Regions from separate parts of the Marinobacter arenosus genome, predicted to be linked through region 2. Evidence: predicted binding sites of a transcription regulator. Region 2 holds the regulator's gene; the other holds the start of a gene.
The links. The regulator FliA, encoded in region 2, starts transcription of late flagellar genes. The targets are predictions, from matches to a motif close to CTAAAGTTTNNNNNNNNNNNGCCGNTAA.

Region 1 (10,755 bases), 290 kb from region 2:
CACAATAATAGATGCATATCGCAGGCCAGTTGTTACAGGGTCACCGGCCGAATCGTGAGCGGTAGGCCCCTGGCGCCAGCCCCGTGTGTTTGCGGAACAGTCGGCTGAAGGAACTGACGTCCTCATAGCCGGCCATGTTAATAATTTCGTCAATCGACCGTCTCGAGGTCTCCAGATGATGACGAACGTGCTCCACACGAAGCAGTTGAAGATACGTGTTGGGGGTATCCCCGGTTGCGGCCTTGAATCGCCGCAACAGGGACCGTTCGCTCAGCCCGGCCTCCCGGGCCAGTTCCGCCAGTGAAACCGTCCGCGAGAAGTGGGTGTCGAGCCAGTCCTGCAGCTTCAATACCGTGCTGTCGGAGTGGTAGCGCTTCGCCTGAAGGGCACTGTAGGGGGCCTGACTGGTCCGCCCGGCATCGATGACGAAAGCCTTCGCCAATTGCCGGGATACCTCCGGTCCCGCATACCGCTCAACCAGATAGACACCCAGATCCCACCAGGCCATGCCACCGCCGGCACAGGCGATGTCGCCGTCCACCGTAACCAGTTTCTCTGGGCGGCAGATGACGTCAGGGTAGCGCTGGCGGAACTGGTTGCTGAAACCCCAGTGGGTGGTTGCCTCTTTGCCGTCAAGCAAGCCTGCCTCGGCCAATAGAAAGGCGCCGGTACAGTTGCTGGCCAGCAGCGAGGGCGTGACATCCTGCCGGGATAGCCAGGTGACCAGCTCGGCATTGCGTGAAAGCACGTCCGGGATCGGGGCGCCAATGGTCGGCACGATGATGATATCCGCTGCCGGTTGGGCATCGGCATCCCAGCGGCCATCGGCCAGCAGCGTGATGCCGTTGATGCAGCGGCACGGGTCGCCGGTCTGGGTGAGCAAACGAGTGCGGAACATCGGCTCCGGCGGTTCGCCATGGATGCGGGCCCAGGTCACGCCGGCCAGCCGGAACAGGTCGATGATGCCAGTGATGGCGCTGGCGAGGGCACCGTCGAAACCAATGATAGAAACCGTGTGCATGGATAACTCCGCTGGCAGGCGTGTGGTGAGGCATCCCATTCGGGACTGTGTGCAGCAGGGATGCTGCACTCAAGCGTACAGGGACGTATTTACAGCGTGTCCCGAATGGGATGTCTCACGACAGGCCGTCTCCCCGAGAGGTGTGGCGATATTGGCCATGATTATGTCATAAATGCCGGTTTTCTATCCCCCCTGGCTGTGACACTCTGTGTGCAATTAACAGGAGAACCAAGCATGACTGACACTTTGATCGAACGCCGGGATCTGGCGTTCCAGCTCTACGATGTGCTCGACACCGAATCCCTGGTCCAGCGCGAGCGCTTCAGCGAGCACAGCCGGGATACCTTTGACGCGGTGATCGAGACCGCCGATCGCATTGCCCGGGACAAGTTCGCGACCCACAACAGTGCCGCCGACAAGGATGAGCCGCGTTTCGTGGATGGCGCCGTCGAGATGCTGCCCGAGGTCAAAGAGGCCTTCGATGCCTACGCCGAAGCAGGTTTTATTGCCGGCCGGTACGACTATGAACTCGGTGGCATGCAGCTGCCGGAATCCGTGATGGCCGCCTGCAATGGCTTTTTCACTGCTGCCAATCCCGGCACCGCCGGTTATCCGTTCCTGACCACCGCCGCGGCCAACCTCATTCGCGTTTTCGGCAATCAGAAACAGCAGTCCACCTTTCTTCCCCATATGCTGTCAGGACGCTTTACAGGCACCATGGCGCTGACCGAGCCCCATGCCGGTTCCTCCCTGGCCGACATCCGCACGTCGGCGACACCGACCGACGACGGCCACTACCTGATCAAGGGCGCGAAGATCTACATCTCCGGGGGCGAGCAGTCGCTGACGGAGAACATCGTTCATATGGTGCTGGCCAAGATAAAGGGCGCGCCTGCGGGCGTGAAAGGCATCTCGCTGTTCATTGTTCCCAAGTTTCTGGTCGATGAAGACGGCAATGCCACCGAACGCAATGGCGTGAATCTCGCGGGTTTGATTCACAAGCTGGGCTACCGGGGCACCACCTCCACCGCGCTCAGCTTCGGGGACGATGCGCCCTGCCACGGCTATCTGGTGGGTGAACCGCATCAGGGCCTGAAGTACATGTTCCAGATGATGAATGAGGCTCGCGTCGGTGTTGGCTTTGGCGCCGCGGTCATCGGCTATCGTGGGTACATGCACAGCCTGGAGTATGCCCGTGACCGGCTTCAGGGGCGCAAGCCCTCGGAAAAGAACCCGGAGGCACCGCAGGTTCCCATTATCGAGCACGCCGATGTCCGGCGCATGCTGCTGGCCCAGAAAGCCTACAGCGAGGGCGGACTGGCGCTCTGCCTGTACGGTGCCCGATTGATGGATGACCAGCACACCCACCCGGACGAGCAGAAGCGGACGGAGGCGGGCAAGCTGCTGGATCTGCTGACGCCGGTGATCAAGGCCTGGCCGTCGGAGTATGGCCCGAAAGCCAACGACCTGGCGATCCAGGTGTATGGCGGGGCGGGGTACACCCGGGAATACCCGGTGGAGCAGTGCTGGCGCGACAACCGCCTGAACCCCATTCATGAAGGCACGAACGGCATCCAGGCACTGGACCTGCTGGGCCGGAAGATCTGGCAGGATCAAAGTCACGGCCTGCAATTGCTGATGCAGGAGATGCAGGTGGATCTGGAAGCGGCGACCACCGCCCGTTGCCAGCAATGGGCGCTGTCGTTGAGTGAAACCCTGCAGCAGGCAGTGAAGGTTACCCAGAGCCTGGGCAAATCTCTGATGAGCGAGAACCCCGACAATGTGCTGGCCAATGCCTCGTGCTATCTCCATCTGTTTGGCCACATTATTGTGTCCTGGATGTGGCTGCGCCAGGCCAACGCCGCTGAAAAGCTGCTGGCCGAGGCCGGATCGGACGACGAACGGAATTTTTATCAGGGCAAGCTCCAGGCGGCCCAATACTTCTTCCACTGGGAGTTGCCAACGGTGGCGCAGGACCTGGTACTTCTGAAAAACCAGGATGATACCTGCCTGAACATGAAGTCGGAGTGGTTCTGATCCCGGTATCCTGAATCGCCAGCGCACTCTCTCCGGCCCGGGGAAAGGTGCGCTGGCAGCATGGTGCCTTGGTGGCGAAATCGGCTGTTGTGATCCAGACTTGTGGGGTCCGCCTTTGCGGATTCCTCAGGGCATGTTGGGTAGACCAATAACAAAATAAGAACTCGACCACAGGGATGGTAGAACCATGTCAACACCGAATGCTCAGTCAGCGGCCGTGCATTGGTCTGTTCAGGATATGCTCAGTGAGTACCTTACGTCAGGTCGGCTGGCAGAAGTGGTTTATCGAGACAGTGCCGGCCAGGTTTGTGTGGTTCATGATGTCATCAGGGATCTGTTCAGACGGGCCGGCCAGGATTTCATCCTGCTGGGGCGGGGAAACCTGGTGGGCATCGATCACGTGATCACCCTTGATGGACAGCTTCTCTCCGTAAGCCATTACTAACCAAAGAGTAACCGTGCAGTAATTGTATGTAGTGGGATGTGGCCGTAACCTGTTTCGTCGAAATCACAGACCAACAGAGGGATATGGTTATGAACAAGCTCACACTGGGTGCAATGGCGTTTGCGATGACTCTCGGTCTCGCCGCCTGCAGCTCCGAAGACAACGAAGGCGTCGACGTTGAACAGGCCGCCGACAATGCCGGTGAAATGATGGAAGATGCCGGTAACGCAGCCGAAGAAACCTACGAGGAAGCAACTGGGCAGGATGAAGGTGCCCTTGGCGAACTGGAAGAAGGTGCGGAAGACGCAGCGGAAGAAATGGGCGATGCCGCTGAAGAAGCCGGCGAGGATATGGAAGAGGGTTATGAGGAAATGACCCAGTAATAAGTCCGGAAATACCTCGCGTTGTCCGGTGCAGGGCCGAGTCTCTGTGCCGGGTTGTCCTCCTTCCGCTTGTCGACCACCTGTCAAAAAACGTTAACCGTTCTGTCGTAACTCTGTTCCCCGCCTGTCACATTTGCTGCCGAAACTGACCTCTCCATAACGAATGCCTGTCATTATAGGGAGAGAGCAACATGGCCAAGCACGACCTTGATCCGAATTACCTGGACCCGAATTACGAACCGGTGGTTAACCATACCGGCCACACCCCCTTTCACGAGGTGCTGGCGGCCCGGATGCAACGACGTTCGGTGATGAAAGGCACCGTCGGCGCTGCCCTGGCAAGCATCATGGGCGTTGGCCTGGCCGCGTGCGGCAGCGATAGTGACGGCAATGGCGGCAGCACCACTACCAATAACGATGACGATTCGGCCACCGAGCTGGGTTTCAAGGCCGTCGCCGTTTCAGCCGCCAACCAGGTGGTTGTGCCCGAGGGTTATTCGGCCAAGGCGTTCCTGCCCTGGGGGACGCCGATTACCGGTTCCTATCCGGCTTTCCGGGCTGATGCTTCCAACTCGGGGGCGGACCAGGAGCAACAGGTCGGCATGCACCACGATGGCATGCATTTCTTCCCGATCGATCAGAAAGCCGGCGGCAACAGTTCCACCGAAGGCCTGCTGGTGATGAACCACGAGTACATCAACCAGGCGGCCCTGCATCCGGGTGGCCCCACCAGCGCTGACACCAACGGTGGCGTGCGCCCCGAAGATGAAGTGCGCAAGGAAATTGCCGCCCATGGCGTGTCCGTGGTCCACATCAAACAGAACAGCGAAGGCACCTGGGACGTGGTGTTCGGCAGCCCGTTCAATCGCCGGATTACCGGTGGCACCGAGATGGATATCCGGGGCCCGGTGCGCGGCTACGCGAAGCTGAAAACCAAGTTCAGCCCGGATGCCACCGAAACCCGTGGCACCCTGAACAACTGCTCCATGGGCCCGACACCCTGGGGCACCTACCTGACGGCGGAAGAGAACTGGCACGGGTACTTTGCCAACAGCGATGCCACCCAGCCCCGTGAACAGACCCGGCATGGTGTGGGCAGTGCCAGCCGCTACGACTGGGAACTCGCCGACGGCGCCGCGGACGCTTATGTGCGGTTTGACGTGACCCCCACCGGCGCCTCGGAAACCGATGATTACCGCAACGAGGCCAACACCTACGGCTACATGGTGGAAATCGATCCGTTCACACCCGAAAGCAAGCCGCAGAAGCGCACCGCTCTGGGCCGGTTTGGCCACGAGGGCGTGATTTTCGCGCCGGTCAAGGAGGGCCAGCCGGTCGTGTGTTACTCGGGTGACGATTCCCGTTTCGAGTACATCTACAAGTTCGTGTCCTCCCAGCCCTATTCGGCGGCCACCGCCGGCGGTTACCTGCTGGATGAAGGCACCCTGTACGTGGCCCGCTTCAACGAGGACGGTTCCGGTGACTGGTTGCCCTTGTCGCTGGACGATGCCGACTTTGCAGCCAAGGTGACAGCGGCCGAAGGCACAACGGTCGGTGATATCGCATTCGACGGCTTTGCCAACCAGGCCGATGTGCTGCTCAATACCCGTCTGGCCGCCGACATCGCGGGCGCAACCCCCATGGACCGCCCCGAGTGGGGAGCGGTCGATCCGAACACCGGCGAGGTCTACTTCACGCTGACCAATAATTCGCAGCGCACGGAAGCACAGACCAACGCCGCCAACCCGATTGCCGAGAACCGCACCGGTCACATCATTCGCTGGACGGAAGCGAACAATAACCACACGGCCGTCGCGTTCGATTGGGACATCTTTGTCTTTGCCGGTGAGCAGGGCACCGAAACGGTTGTCGACGGCAATACCGTGGTATCGCTGACCGACGACAACATCTTCAACAGCCCGGATGGTCTCTGGTTCGACTACAACGGTCGCCTCTGGATCCAGACCGATGGCTCTGACGACGCGCCCTACCAGAACAACATGATGCTGGCGGCGAATCCGGTGACCCGTGAGATCAAGCGTTTCTTCGTGGGGCCGCAGGGGTGTGAAGTCACCGGTGTGGTGACCACGCCGGACGTGAAGACAATGTTCGTCAATATTCAGCATCCGGCGGCGGACTGGCCGTTCGGAACCGAGGGCGATCACCCGCGGGATGCCACGGTCATTGTCACCCGCGACGACGGCGGGGTAATCGGCGCGTAAGCGTCCCGCCAACTCCCTTCTGCAACCGCAGGACCGCTCGATTCCGTCAGGGGATTGCGCGGTCCTGCGGTTTTTCTGTTCAAGAAATCGCCACTCCCGCCGATACCTGTCATGCATCAACTAAAGTATGAGTTATTAGATTAGGTCAATTCATTACTCTCCCTAATGGCCTTCAGGCGCAGAATGATTTCACGAATAACAATAAATTCGAGGTTGGTATGGCATTACTCGACCGGACGACCGTCCTTTGGGGGGTGGCAGTTGCAGCGGTTGCTGCGGTTGTCAGTGGCGTGGTGGCACCGATGGTAGGGCTGGAACCCGCATCCATCCTGATTGGACTGATCAGCGGCCTTGCGCTTGGCAGTGGCTACTTCATCCTACGGGTACTGGAACCCATTGAACGGGGCATCAAGGGCCTGAACGACGGCTCCTTGCCCGATGACCACCCGCTTCGAACCCAGTGCGATGGGCTGCTTTCCGATGCAAGGGCCGGTCGCGCCCTGGTCGAGACCCTGGCGGGCAGCGCCGACCAGAATGCCATTTCCGCAGCCCAGGTGTCTTTTGCCGCCGACCAGTTGAAGCTGCGTCTTGACCGACAGGTGCAGGAGACGGCCCAGATGGCCGAGTACGCGGGCCAGATTACCGAAACGGTCCGCGAATCGTCCGCCCAGGCCACCGAGGCCGCGACCATGGCGCACCAGGCCAGTGTGACCAGTGCCGAAGGTCGTCAGGCACTGGTCGATGCCATCGACAGTGTCCGATTGGTTCATCAGCAGTCGGCCGAGAACCTCACGCTCATCCAGGCGCTGAACGAAAAATCCAACAAGATCCAGGGTGTTACCACCACCATCCAGGGGATTGCCGAACAGACCAACCTGCTCGCGCTCAACGCAGCCATCGAGGCCGCTCGCGCAGGGGAGCAGGGCCGAGGCTTTGCCGTCGTCGCAGATGAAGTCCGGCAACTGGCGGGTCGAACCGCGCAGGCGACCAGTGAAGTCGCTGAAACCCTGCAGGAGATCCGGTCGGGCACGACCCTGGTTGTCACCCGAATTGAAGATCTCGCCCGCAGTGTCGAGGAGGGGCTGACGTCCGTGGAGAGTGTGGGCGAGCGCCTGGACCAGATCCGGGACCAGTCTGACCGGGTGCAGCAGCAGGTGGCCCGGATTGCTGAAATTGACCAGAACAACGAGCAGAGTCTGGAACAGATGTTCGCCGGCATTGAAACGGTTCGGGACCAGATCGAAGAAAGCGATGCCAGCGTCGCGTCACTGGCGGAGCAGGCCGCAACCCTCATGGAGTTGGCGGAGAAAGCCAATGCCGCCTTTGCCCTGAACAGTGATGCCAGTTACCACCGGTTCTTCTACGATCAGGCCAAGACCGGCGCCGCGAAAATCAGCCAGTTGTTCGAACAGGCGATCCGAGACGGCAAGCTGTCGGAGCAGGCGCTGTTTGATAAGAAGCGGGAACTCATTCCCAATACCCACCCGCCCAAGTACGCCAGCAGTTTCGACCGGTTTACCGACCAGTACCTGCCGACCGTGCAGGAGGCCGTCAAGGACGCCCACGAAGCCGTGGTCTTTGCCATCTCGGCGGCGCCGGACGGCTACGTGCCGACCCACAACCGCGACTTTGCCCACGCGCCCACTGGCGACCCCAAGGTGGATTTGGTCAAGAGCCGAAGCAAGCGCCTGTTCAACGACCGGACCGGTATCCGCTGCGGCAGCCACACCCAGGACATGCTGCTTCAGACTTATCGCCGGGACACTGGCGAGATCATGCACGACCTGTCGGTGCCGATCTACGTTCATGGCAAGCACTGGGGCGGATTCCGTCTGGGGTATCGTCCGGACAACCACTAACCCTTCGGCAAGTTCCGGTGTCTGCGTGCTGTGGTAGACTCCGTAGAGAACCCCGGAAGGAGAACACGTTTTGGCAGAACAGGAACACATCCCCGCCGATCCCGACCCCATTGCCCGTCGTTCAGACCCGGCCCGGAACCTGGCGGTCGTGGTCTACATCCTTCAGGCCCTGTCATTCTTTGTGGGCGGCATCACCGGTCTGGTGGGTGTCATCATCAACTACGTCAAGATGGACGACGTTCGCAATACCTGGATCGAGCGACACTTTCAGTGGCAGATTCGAACCTTCTGGATAGGGTTGTTGTGGACGGTGATCGGTATCCTGACGGCCCCGTTGATCATTGGCTGGTTCATCCTGCTCGGAGTTTCCATCTGGATTATTTACCGGATTGTCAAAGGGGCGCTCGCCCTGAATGAAGGTCGGCCCGTGTAGCGGCGGGCCTTCGTCTCGCCTGCAAGATGTCAAACAATGTAAAATAAGCGCCCAAAATCAGTGCGCGTATTTGTCCATCCGCAATTTCGCCTGCCACATAACCTCGTCCTGTAACTGCTTGGATCTACATTTGTTTTTGCCTGCACTCTCACAATCAATGTAACAAAATGTTTCAGATTGTGATTTTTGTGACGCGACCCGTTGAATTCTCGGCCAAGTTGCATCCTCTCGCATTTTTTTAATCTGTCACCGCTGACCAGAGCAGTTCCTTGCTCGCGACCCTATGGAACGACAAAAAAAGCGAAAGGAGTATCAGCATGACGAAGGCGAGACAGCTCGCGGGGTACCTGGCTGCAGGCTGCCTGACGCTGGCATCAGGCGTTCAGGCCGAAACCATCCAGCATGAAACCGAGATTTCCCTCCTTGGCACCTACATTATCCCCGATGACGAACGCACTGATGAGTATGGTGCGGCTGTCCGCGCCACCTACGGTGCACGGCTGGATAAATACTGGTGGCTGGAGCCCACTTTCTTTGCCGGAGTGATTGAAACCGGACAGTCGGGCATGACCGATTATTACCAGCAGGGGCTGGGCGTCGATGTTGCCTACCGCTTTTTCGGAAACGCGCAATTCACGCCCTTCGCCCTCGCAGGCGCGGGAGTCTCCCGCAACGATGTGGCCAACAACTCTGCCAGCGAAATCGGGGGGTACGGAAACCTGGGATTGGGTCTGCTTTCCTCGCCACTGTCCGATTCCGGTCTGAGATTCCGGGCGGACGTCCGGTACCTCTACGACACCTACGACGACGGCCATGCTGACATTCACTTGTCCGCCGGGATCACGGTGCCCATTGGTGCAACGCGCCGTCAGGTTGTTGAAACGGTCAAGTACATCGAGAAGCCGGTTGTGATCGAGAAGGAGCGCGTAATCGAGCTGCCCGACTCGGACGAAGACGGGGTTGTCGATGGTGTTGATCAGTGTCCCAACACCCTCATCGGGCTGGAAGTGGATGCCGTCGGCTGTGTGAGGACCGATCAGGAGCAGAGTGTGGTGCTTCTGGGGGTGACCTTCGAGTTCGGCTCGGACCGATTGACGGCGAACGCCAAAGATATCCTGGCAAGTACCGCCGATGCCCTCAAGGGGCAGCAGAACCTGACCGTGGAACTGGCCGGGCATACCGATAATCGGGGTAGCGCGCAATACAACCAGCAGTTGTCCCGCCTGCGTGCAGAGTCTGTTCGCGACTATCTGATCGACCTCGGGATTTCTCCTGACCGCCTTGTGGCGAAGGGTTATGGCGAGTCGCTGCCGATTCGGGGCAACGACACGGAGGAAGGGCGGGAGCGTAACCGCCGCGTCAGTTTCAACGTGATCATGGAATGAACAGGGAGTAGGTACGATGATGACAACAACAATGAAATGGTATCTGGCATTTTTGATGGCGATGACTCTGGGGCTGGCCGGGTGCCAGTCCGACAGTGACATGGTGACCGCCGCGGGCGCCTCTGGTGGCAATGATGCCCAGAATTTTGACCAGGACGGCGACGGCATCCGGGACAACGAGGATTCGTGCCCGGCCACCGTGAACTCTGGAGCCGATCAGGACGCAGACGGCATTGACGATGCCTGTGATGACCAGGTGGGGCTCTCGGTGGATAACGACAGTGACGGCGTGCTCAACGGTGAGGACAACTGCCCGGATGTGGCCAACGAGGACCAGGCGAATGCAGACCGGGATCTGTTCGGTGATGTGTGTGATACGGATGCAGACGGCGACGCCATCGCCGACAAGGTCATTAACAACGATGGCACCTTCACCCCGATCCCGCCCAGCGAGGGCGGCGATAACTGTGCGCTGGTAGCCAACAACAGTCAGGCAGACCTGGACGGCGATGATGTCGGTAATGCCTGTGACCCGGATACCGATGGCGATGGGGTTGCCGATGTAGATAACAACGGAGAGCCGCTTGATAACTGCCGCCTGGTCGCCAATCCGGACCAGCAGGATACGAACGGTGATGGTATTGGCGATGCCTGCCAGGATGACGACGACGGTGATGGCGTTCCAAACGGTTCCGACAATTGCCCGGCCGCCGTCAATCCCGACCAGGAGGACCTTGATGGCGATGGTCAGGGCGATGCCTGTGATACGGACACCGACGGTGACGGCATTGATGATGAGGGCGGGTTTGGCGAGGCCAACGACAATTGCCCGCTCGTGGCCAATCCTGATCAGGCAGATACCGATGGCGATGGTATTGGCGATGCCTGTGACCTGGTGAATGACGCCGAGTATGCCTGCGGTGTCGATGACCAGCCATTTACGCCCATGCTTGCAGCGGATCCGGATATC
Region 2 (10,755 bases):
GCCAAATTTGCCCTTGGAGGCGATAACCGGCGCAATAAAGGCGAACGACGATGCCAGGAAGATGGGGATCTGGCCGCCGGTGACGACGTGAAAGATGAGGGTGCCGAGGCCGGCGGTAAAGAGCGCGACATTCGGGTCGAGGCCGGTGATCAGGGGCATCAGTACCAGGGCGCCAAATGCGACCAGAAGCATCTGCGAGCCGGCGATGGCCTGTTTCCAGACCGGGTCGTTGCTATGATCCTGCATGTTCAGACGTCCTTCTGTTTGGTGCCGAAAATCTTGTCGCCGGCATCGCCAAGGCCAGGCAGGATGTAGCCTTTCTCGTTCAGGCGCTCGTCAACTGAGGCGGTATAGATAGAGACGTCAGGATGCTTCTCAAGCACCTTGTCGACGCCCTCTGGTGCTGCAACCAATACCAGTGCACGGATTTCAGTGCTGCCCGCTTTTTTCAGGAGGTCGATCGTGGAGATCATTGAGCCGCCGGTGGCCAGCATCGGATCCACGATCAGTGCCATGCGCTGATCCAGCTCACCGACCAGCTTTTCCAGGTAGGTGCTGGCCTCAAGCGTCTCTTCGTTGCGGATCTGGCCAACCACGCTCACGCGGGCGACCGGGATCAGACTCAGAACGCCATCCAGCATCCCCAGCCCGGCTCGCAGGATAGGAACGATGGTGATTTTCTTGCCGTGGATCTGTTCGACGTTGACCGGGCCGGCCCAACCCTCAATGGTTTTCTCCTGAAGATTGAAATCCTTGGTGGCTTCGTAAGTCAGCAGGGCGCCAACCTCCTGTGCCAGTTCACGAAAATTCTTGGTGCTGATGTCCGCCCGGCGCATCAGGCCAAGTTTGTGTCGGATCAGGGGGTGTTTAACCTCGTGGATTGGCATGGGGTCACCTGTGTCTCTGGTTGATCTGTCGTGGTTTTGCAGCGCGTTCAAATGGCGCAAGGATACCGTATCTGAGAAGGAACGTCAGGCGACACCGGGAGAAAGCTCGGGGAAATCGGGTAAGGAGTGGTACGGATCTTGCGAAGCCTCCGTTAAAAGGCGCTAAGGCGTCAGACTTTCGACCCTGAAACCCTCTTCAGGTAAAGCCAAGCGGAGAAGAGTCCTGCATGGACAGAGCATTAGTCCTTAACAACGTCAAATCCCTGACGCGGGGAAATCTGGGCATTCCCATTATGCTGATGGGGCTGCTCGGCATGATGATCCTGCCGATGCCCGCGTTCCTGCTGGACGTTTTCTTCACTTTCAACATTACCCTGTCCATCGTCATCCTGCTGGTGTGTGTTTACGCCATGCGCCCTATGGAGTTCGCTTCCTTCCCTACGGTGCTGCTGGTGGCGACGCTTCTGCGACTGGCCCTGAACGTGGCTTCCACCCGCATCGTCCTGCTGGAAGGTCATGAGGGCGGCGACGCTGCAGGTAAGGTGATCGAGTCTTTTGGTGCCGTGCTGATTGGTGGCAACTACGCCGTGGGGCTCGTGGTCTTCGCCATCCTGATGATCATCAACTTCCTGGTGGTGACCAAGGGTGCGGGTCGGGTCTCCGAAGTCAGCGCCCGCTTTACCCTCGACGCCATGCCGGGCAAGCAGATGGCCATCGACGCCGACCTGAACGCCGGCTTGATCAACCAGGACGAAGCCAAGCACCGCCGCTCGGAGATTGCCCAGGAGGCGGATTTCTACGGTTCTATGGACGGTGCCTCGAAGTTCGTGAAAGGCGATGCGGTTGCCGGTCTTCTGATTCTTGCGATCAACATCATCGGTGGTGTCGCCATCGGTATGCTCCAGCACGATCTCACCTTTGGTCTGGCCATGCAGCGTTATGCCCTGCTGACGATTGGTGACGGGCTGGTCGCTCAGATTCCGTCGCTGCTGCTGTCCACCTCCGCCGCCATCATGGTTACCCGGGTAACCTCAAGCCAGGACATGGGTGGGCAGATTCTCAGCCAGATGTTCAGTGCGCCCAAGGCGTTGGCCATCGCGGCCACCATCCTGCTCATTCTGGGCCTGATCCCGGGCATGCCCCATGTGGCCTTTCTGGGGCTCGGCAGCCTTGCCGCCGCAGCGGCCTGGTATATCTGGAAGCACGATCGCCAGACCGTTGAGGAGGACGGTGTCTTTCCGAGCCGGGGCGGGGCTGCTGGCATGCCGCGGTCCAGCGGGCAGGACCTGCCACCGGGCGGGGACGGTGCCGGCGATCCGGGCCGCCAGTTGCCGGCACCCGGAGAGAACAAAGAGTTGGGCTGGGACGACGTTGCTACCGTCGACATCGTCGGACTGGAAGTGGGCTACCGGCTGATTCCCCTCGTGGACAAATCCCAGGGCGGCCAGCTTCTGAGCCGGATCAAGGGCGTGCGCAAGAAGCTGTCGCAGGACCTGGGCTTCCTGATGCCGTCGGTACACATTCGCGACAACCTGGACCTGATGCCCAACGTTTACCGCATCACGCTGATGGGCGTGACCATCGCTGAGGCTGAGATCCATCCGGAGCGGGAGCTGGCCATCGACCCGGGGCAGGTGTTCGGGAAGGTCGAGGGAATCCAGGGCAAGGATCCGGCGTTCGGGCTGGATGCCATCTGGATTGAGCCCGACAAAAAGGACCAGGCCCAGACTCTGGGCTACACCGTGGTTGATGCCAGTACCGTAGTTGCGACCCATCTCAACCAGGTGCTGCAGAAGCATGCCCATGAGCTGCTGGGGCACGAGGAAGTTCAGAAGTGGCTGGATCAGTTGGAAAAGACGTCGCCGAAGCTGGCGGAGGAGCTGGTGCCGACCACCGTGTCCATCAGCTTGTTGCTGAAGGTACTGCAGAATTTGCTCAAAGAAGAGGTCCCGATCCGGGACATGCGCTCGATTGCCGAGGCCATCGTCAATGTGCATCCCAAGAGTCAGGACCCGAAACTGCTGACCACCGTGGCCCGGCAGTCCCTGCGCCGGATGATCGTCCAGAGCATCTGTGGCAACGAGTCCGAAATCCCGGTTATTACCCTCGATCCGGATCTGGAACAGTTATTGCTAAAGTCTGTTCAGCAGAGTCAACAATCCGGCGGTCAGGATGACATCGGACTGGTTCTGGAGCCGAACATGGTGGAGAAGCTGCAGCGGTCGCTGCAGGAGAGTGTTCAGCGCCAGGAGATGCTGGGCAAACCGGCGATCCTGCTGGTGTCCGGTCCGTTGCGACCGGTACTGGCGCGGTTTGCGAGCTACGGGGTAGAGCGGTTGTACGTGCTCTCCTACCAGGAAATACCGGATAACAAACAGATCACTATCGTGGCGTCCGTCGGTCAGTAACGACGCGGACCACAACGCGGTCAGCGCCCGCAGGGGGTTGCCGGTGGAGGAAGAGTCAGTATGAAAGTAAAACGGTTTTTCGCTCAGAGCATGTCAGAGGCGCTGAAGCAGGTCAGTGAGCAGATGGGTCCGGATGCCGTGATTCTTTCCAATCGTCGTGTTGACGGCGGCGTCGAAATCGTGACGGCGCTGGACTACGACGAGAATATGGCGCGCCAGCGACTGGGCGACAAAGCCGAGTCTGCCACCAACGGTTCGCGCCTGGCTGAAATGCAGGCGGATCAGCACCGCCGGCTGGAGGACGAATTGAACCGGTCCCGTGATCGCATCCGTGAGGTCCGGGAAAAGCGGGCGAAAATGGGCGCCTCCTATTCCGATGGTTCGTTTGCCGCGTTGAACGAGGCAGCGTCTTCTGGGTTCGAGGAACCGGCGACCTCGCCGTCGGCCAGTGCTCGTGGGTATTCCGATGAGCTGGCCCAGATGCGGGCAGAAATCAGCTCGCTCAGGGATATGATGAGTGGTCGCGCCGCCGAGCCGGCAAAGCCGGTGAGCAATGCGGTGCAGCAGCGACTGGCCGAGCGGCTCCAGGAGTTCGGTCTGAGCGCCGACCTGTCAGGCTCGTTGTCCCGGCGCCATAAGGGTGGTCGTCTGGAAGACGGCTGGAAGCAATCCCTGAAAATGCTGGCAACCGGTGTCCGTACCTCACGCCAGGAATGGCTGGACGAAGGCGGAGTCTATGCACTGGTCGGTCCGACCGGTTCCGGCAAGACCACCACCATTGGCAAACTGGCGGCGCGCTATGTTCTGCGCCATGGGGCAGACTCGCTGGCGCTGGTCACGACGGACCGCTACCGGGTGGCCGCCCACGAGCAGCTGTTCGTATTCGGTCGGATTCTGAACGTGCCGGTTCGTGTCGTCGATGAAAGCCACTCGTTGGACGATATTCTGGACGAGTTGTCCGACCGGCACCTGGTGCTGATTGATACCGCGGGCCTGACCAGTTCTGACAAGGGTTACCAGGAACAGCTGGCGGAGTTGGCGCGCAGCCACCACAATATCCGTACCCATCTGGTGGTGTCTGCCACCAGCCAGCCGCGTATCATGAAATCCGTGTGGCATTGCTATAAGATGGCAAATCTTGCGGGCTGCGTGATGACAAAGATTGACGAAGCCCTGACACTGGGGGAATCTCTGGGATTCGTGATGGAAACCGGATTGCCGGTGGCCTATTACACGGACGGGCAGAAAATCCCCGAGGACCTGCACCACGCGGAGTCCATTCCCCTGGTGCGATTGGCCGTGGAACGGCTGAAGCGCCTCCAGCAACAGCAGGCCGTTGCCGAGGGGGCCTGAGCGGGGAAGGACCTTTACCGGATGACGGAGAATCCGGCGCGCAGAATTGGCGCCGTTCAGAGACACGACAAGCCTTCGGTATAACTGGCGAGAGACAAGAAACAACATGAGCAAAGCACATCCGGTACAGGTGATTGCGGTTTCCGGCGGCAAAGGTGGGGTCGGCAAGAGTAACGTGTCGGTCAACCTCGGTATTGCCCTGGCGCAGAAAGGTCGCCGCGTGGTCATTCTGGATGCCGATCTTGGTCTGGCCAACATCGATGTTCTGCTCGGAATAACGGCTAACCGGAACATTGCCGATGTGCTCGCCGGAGAGTGTGATCTCAAGGACATCCTGGTCAACGGTCCCGGTGGCATCAAGATTGTTCCGGCCTCGTCCGGCACCCAGCGGATGACCCACCTCAGCCCGATGGAGCATGCCGGCCTGATTAACGCGTTCAGTGAGCTGGGTGACCAGATTGATGTGCTGATCGTCGATACGGCAGCGGGTATTTCCGAATCCGTCGTCAGCTTCCTCCGGGCTTCCCAGGAACTGCTTTTTGTGGTCTGCGACGAGCCCACCTCCATCACCGATGCCTACGCCCTGATCAAGCTCATGAACCGGGAATACGGCACGAACCGTTTCCGTATCCTCGCGAATCAGGTGCGAAATGAGCAGGAAGGCCGACACCTGTTTGAGAAGCTCAGTCGGGTGACCGAACGTTTTCTTGATGTCGCACTACAATATGTGGGTATGGTGCCCTACGACGAAGCCGTCAAAAAAGCGGTACAGCGGCAGCGAGCGGTGTTGGACGCCTACCCGCGCGCCAAGGCATCCCTCGCGATCAAGGCTCTGGCCGACAAGGTCGACAACTGGCCGTTGCCGTCCTCGCCAAGAGGTCACCTGGAGTTCTTTGTGGAACGGCTCGTCGAAGTCTGAATCTGATCCAGTCAAAACAACACCGGATACATGACATTGGCGAAACATCTGGGAATCTATCAGCAGTCGGATGCGAAAAGTCCTTCTCGACTCATTGAAGAGCATGCGCCGCTGGTCAAGAAAATAGCCCTTCATCTCATGGCCAGGTTGCCCGCCTCGGTGCAACTGGATGATTTGATGCAGGCGGGCATGATCGGACTGCTCGAATCTGCCCAACGCTACAGCTCCACCAAGGGCGCTACCTTCGAAACCTACGCCGGCATTCGGATTCGGGGTGCCATGGTGGACGAGATCCGCAAAGGTGACTGGGTGCCCCGCTCGGTCCACCGAAATGCCCGCCGGATATCCCAGGCCATCAAGGCCGTCGAAGACCGACTCGGTCGCGAAGCCCAGGACCAGGAAGTTGCGGAGGAACTGGGTATGGAGTTATCCGAGTACCACGCCTCGCTTTCCGATGCCAACAGTGGACGACTTTTTAGCCTCGATGAGCTCAATGAATCCGGTGAGCTGCCGATAGAGGAAGCAGAGACCAGTGATAATCCGCTGGACGGTCTGGCATCCGATGCGTTCCGGCGCAACCTGGCCGTGGCCATTGAAGAGCTGCCGGAGCGCGAAAAGTTGGTCCTGAGCCTGTACTACCAGGAAGAGCTGAACCTCAAGGAAATCGGCGCCGTTCTGGGTGTCAGTGAGAGCCGTGTCAGCCAGATTCACAGTCAGGCCGCGCTGCGACTGCGAGGACGTCTCGCAGACTGGCGCCGGGATGCAGATGACTGAACGTGTGCACTCTGTGTCTGGCTCATAGAGCTGTGTAGTTTTTGGTAACCGGCGCTTTACACGAACACCAAAGATCAGACAATAAGTGCTTAAAACAGCGGCCTGCTAGATTTCGAACTCAAAGGTCAAACGAAATCCGGGTGTTACAAACTGGAGGTCCCATTGGACAAGAACATGAAAATCCTGATTGTGGATGACTTTTCCACAATGCGACGGATCATCAAGAACCTGCTGCGTGATTTGGGTTTCAGCAACACCGATGAGGCGGACGATGGCAACACAGCCCTGCCGATGCTGAAAAGCGGAAAGTACGATTTTCTGGTGACGGACTGGAACATGCCGGGAATGACGGGGCTGGATCTGCTGAAGTCCGTGCGCGCCGATGAGAACCTGAAGACGTTGCCCGTGCTGATGGTAACGGCCGAGGCCAAGCGGGATCAGATTGTGGCTGCCGCACAGGCCGGGGTGAATGGCTACGTCGTCAAGCCGTTCACCGCAGCCGTCCTCAAAGAAAAGATTGAGAAAATCTTCGAACGCATTCAGTAAGCAGAGGTCGGATGGCTCTCATGAGCGACAGCAACAAGAACCATCGTAGCCTTGATCCGGAGGCGACGGAGAAGCTCAAGCGTCAGAGCGCCGAGTTGGCCGCAAGCCTGGAGGCCGGAGATTACGCTCAGGCCATGACCGTGATCAATGAACTCAGTGAGGTTAGGGACCAGAGTCTCTACCGCGAGGTTGGCCGGCTGACCCGAAGTCTTCATGAAGCGATCCGCAACTTTCAGGTGGATCCGCGCAGCGCCGAACAACAGGAAGCGCTGTCAAAAATGACCGATGCCTCGGACCGGCTCGAGTATGTGGTACGGATGACCAGCCAGGCGGCCAACCGCACCATGGATCTGGTGGAGGAGACCATGCCTTTGGCCCACTCCGTCCGCGATGAAGCCTCAGCGCTTCGGGATGAATGGCAGCGATTGCGTCGCCGGGAAATGCAGCCAGCCGAGTTTCGAGAGCTTTATGGTCGGATCGACCAGTTCTTTGTCAGCCTGACAACGGACGCGGATTCGATATACCGGAATCTTTCGGAAATTCTGCTGGCCCAGGATTTCCAGGACCTGACCGGGCAAGTGATCCAGAAGGTCACCACCCTGGTGAAAGAAGTAGAAGAACAGATGCTCAGCCTCGTGGTTATGGCGAGCCATGTGGACCAGATAACCGGCACCGTACACCAGATTGACGAAATCCAGGTTTCGGCAGAAGAGGGTGTTGGCCCGCAGATCAAGGCTGATGAGCGTGACGATGTGGTTTCGGGGCAGGATGACGTTGATGACCTGTTGTCCAGTCTCGGATTCTGAATTAATAGGGAATACTCATGGCGTTTGATGCTGATGATGAGATTTTGCAGGACTTCCTCGTGGAGGCCGGCGAAATTCTCGAGAAGCTGTCGGAGCAACTGGTCGATCTTGAGCGACACCCCGACGACAGTGATCTGTTGAACGCCATTTTCCGCGGCTTTCACACGGTCAAAGGTGGCGCGGGTTTCCTCCAGCTCGATGCCCTGGTGAATTGCTGCCACTCCGCCGAGAACGTCTTCGATACCCTGCGCAACCACAAACGCAAGGTGGATGCGGAGCTGATGGACGTGGTCCTCGAGGCTCTCGATCACGTCAACGCCATGTTTGAACAGGTCCGGAATCACGAGGACCTGACGCCCGCCCCGGATGCACTGATTGCTGCCCTCGATGCGTTCGCGGAGCCTCAGGGCAATGCCGGTCAACGATCATCAGAAGTCCCCGCCGAGACCGGGCAAGGCGGCGCTGAAGAGGGCGGTGATATCACCGACGATGAGTTTGAACAGCTGCTGGACGCCCTTCAGGACGGGGGTGACGTAACCTCGGGTCAGCCCGCCAGTGCTGGTGAGTCCTCAGGTGCGCCTGCCGGGGACTCCGGTGATGACGAGATCACCGATGACGAGTTCGAGGCCCTGCTCGACCAACTTCATGGCAAGGGCCAGTTTGCCGGCGCTCCGGCGCACGATGAGCCTGCTGCCGGCGCCGGGCCGGCCGAACCGGCGTCGTCGGGTAAAGACGATGACCTGATTACCGACGATGAGTTCGAAAAGCTACTGGACGAACTGCACGGGAAGGGTAGTGGGCCCACCGCCACCGATACTGAGAAGGCCGCCGGAGCCGGGTCGTCTGCCGCTGAAGCGCCGAAAGCGCCCGCAGCCAAGCAGAAAAAGGACGAAGCGCCGGGGTCCGCCGAGCACTCCGCGCCGGCGACCAAGGCCGCGGCGCCAGCCACTCCAGCCAGAGATGCGGCGCCGGCGGCGGAGACCACGGTGCGGGTGGATACCAAGCGTCTTGACGACATCATGAACATGGTCGGCGAACTGGTACTGGTGCGAAACCGGCTTCAGCGGCTGGGTGCGGCCAGTGATGATGAACACATGCAGAAGGCCGTATCCAACCTGGATGTGGTGACGACTGATCTTCAGTCCGCCGTCATGCAGACGCGCATGCAGCCCATCAAGAAGGTGTTCGGCCGATTCCCCCGCGTGGTCCGTGACCTTGCCCGAAGTCTGAAAAAAGAGGTGAACCTCGTCATGCACGGCGAGGAGACCGATCTGGATAAGAACCTGGTGGAGGCCCTGTCGGATCCACTGGTTCACCTGGTGAGGAATTCGGTCGATCACGGTATCGAAGCACCGGACGTCCGCGAGAAGGCGGGCAAACCGAGGCAGGGTACCGTTACCTTGTCAGCCGAGCAGGAAGGGGATCATATCCTCCTGTCCATCGAGGACGATGGTGCGGGTATGGACCCGGAAGTGCTGCGTCGTAAGGCCGTTGAGAAGGGTATCTACGAACAGGATGCAGCGGACCGGCTGACCGACAACGAATGCTTCAACCTGATTTTTGCCGCCGGTTTCTCGACCAAGGAGCAAATCTCCGATGTCTCCGGTCGCGGAGTCGGCATGGATGTGGTCAAAACCAAGATCGGCCAGCTCAATGGCCAGATCAACATCGTGTCCGAGCGGGGCAAGGGCTCACGGATCATCATCAAGGTTCCGCTCACCCTGGCGATCATGCCAACGCTGATGATCATGCTCGGCGACCAGTCGTTCGCCCTGCCGCTGGTGAACGTCGTGGAGATTTTCCACCTGGATCTGACCAAGACCAACGTTGTCGACGGGCGCGAGTGCATCGTTGTGCGGGACAAGGTGTTCCCGCTGTTCCACATCAAGCGGTGGCTGGTGAAAAACGCCGCCCGTGAGGACGAGCCGGAGAATGCCCACGTCGTGATCGTGGCCATGGGCACCAAACAGGTTGGTTTTGTCGTCGATCAACTGGTGGGCCAGGAAGAAGTCGTCATCAAGCCGTTGGGCCGGGCGCTGCAGGGTACGCCGGGTATGGCCGGTGCAACCATAACCGGCGACGGGCGTATCGCCCTGATTATTGATGTTCCCAGCCTGCTGCAACATTACAGCTGACCAGGCCAGGGTGGAGCGAGAGATTGGACTTCGTTAGGAGAAATGGATGACAGTTTCTGTCCTGGTCGTGGATGATTCAGGGTTCTTTCGAAAACGGCTCACGGAAATTCTGACCGGCTCGGGCCAGATCAAGGTGGTGGGCGTGGCCACCAATGGCCGCGAAGGTGTGGAGCTCGCTGAAAGGCTGCGGCCGGATGTCATCACCATGGATTACGAGATGCCGATCATGGACGGTATTTCGGCGGTACGGGAGATCATGAAAAAGAACCCCGTACCGGTATTGATGTTTTCGTCGCTGACCTATGAGGGAGCCAGGGTCACCCTGGATGCGCTCGAAGCTGGGGCCGTGGATTTCCTGCCGAAGAACTTTGAGGAAATTGCCCGGGATAGCAGTCAGCTTCAAAAAATTCTCATTGATCGGATTCTGGATGTGGCCCAAAGCCGGCCGGGAGCGCGATCAACGCCGGCTCCCAGCGCCGCCCCCTCCTCACCGGCCCGGCGTGAGACCGCCCCTCCAAGCCCGCGCCCGACGTCCCCGCGGCCAGCCATTGCGCCCAGATCGGCACCGCCGACCGACGAGCCGGAAGCGCCCAGACGGACCGCCCGGCGGGGCGCCGCCAGGCATTACAGCGTTGTTGGTATTGGCACCTCCACCGGCGGGCCGGTGGCTCTGCAGCGGGTGCTGACGTCGTTGCCGGCCTCGTTTCCTGCGCCGATCGTTCTGGTTCAGCACATGCCGGCGAGTTTTACGCCGGCATTTGCCGAAAGACTCAATAAGCTCTGCAAGATCCAGGTGCGTCAGGCTGAAGACGGAGACGTGCTCCGACCGGGCCTTGCCTTACTCGCTCCGGGCGGCAAACAGATGATGATCGAAAACCGCGGCGGACAGGCCCGGGTACGTATCCTGCCCGGTGATGAGCGCCTTAA

Region 1: the regulator FliA is predicted to act here: its motif matches at 6,187-6,214, upstream of KXD86_RS05830 (methyl-accepting chemotaxis protein).

The regions. Positions count from the first base shown of each region.
Region 1 is NZ_JAHVAO010000001.1:1,276,937-1,287,691, reverse strand. Features, by position in the region: gene KXD86_RS05855 (GlxA family transcriptional regulator) at 41-1,021, opposite strand; gene KXD86_RS05850 (acyl-CoA dehydrogenase) at 1,256-3,058, shown strand; gene KXD86_RS05845 (hypothetical protein) at 3,246-3,503, shown strand; gene KXD86_RS05840 (hypothetical protein) at 3,593-3,886, shown strand; gene KXD86_RS05835 (PhoX family protein) at 4,078-6,108, shown strand; gene KXD86_RS05830 (methyl-accepting chemotaxis protein) at 6,327-7,967, shown strand; gene KXD86_RS05825 (DUF4870 family protein) at 8,038-8,400, shown strand; gene KXD86_RS05820 (OmpA family protein) at 8,718-9,785, shown strand; gene KXD86_RS19080 (thrombospondin type 3 repeat-containing protein) at 9,802-10,755, shown strand, end outside.
Region 2 is NZ_JAHVAO010000001.1:982,368-993,122, reverse strand. Features, by position in the region: gene KXD86_RS04520 (uracil-xanthine permease family protein) at 1-246, opposite strand, end outside; gene upp (uracil phosphoribosyltransferase) at 249-887, opposite strand; gene flhA (flagellar biosynthesis protein FlhA) at 1,115-3,295, shown strand; gene flhF (flagellar biosynthesis GTPase FlhF) at 3,356-4,648, shown strand; gene KXD86_RS04500 (MinD/ParA family ATP-binding protein) at 4,755-5,567, shown strand; gene KXD86_RS04495 (RNA polymerase sigma factor FliA) at 5,598-6,341, shown strand; gene cheY (chemotaxis response regulator CheY) at 6,504-6,887, shown strand; gene KXD86_RS04485 (protein phosphatase CheZ) at 6,908-7,693, shown strand; gene KXD86_RS04480 (chemotaxis protein CheA) at 7,711-9,828, shown strand; gene KXD86_RS04475 (protein-glutamate methylesterase/protein-glutamine glutaminase) at 9,875-10,755, shown strand, end outside.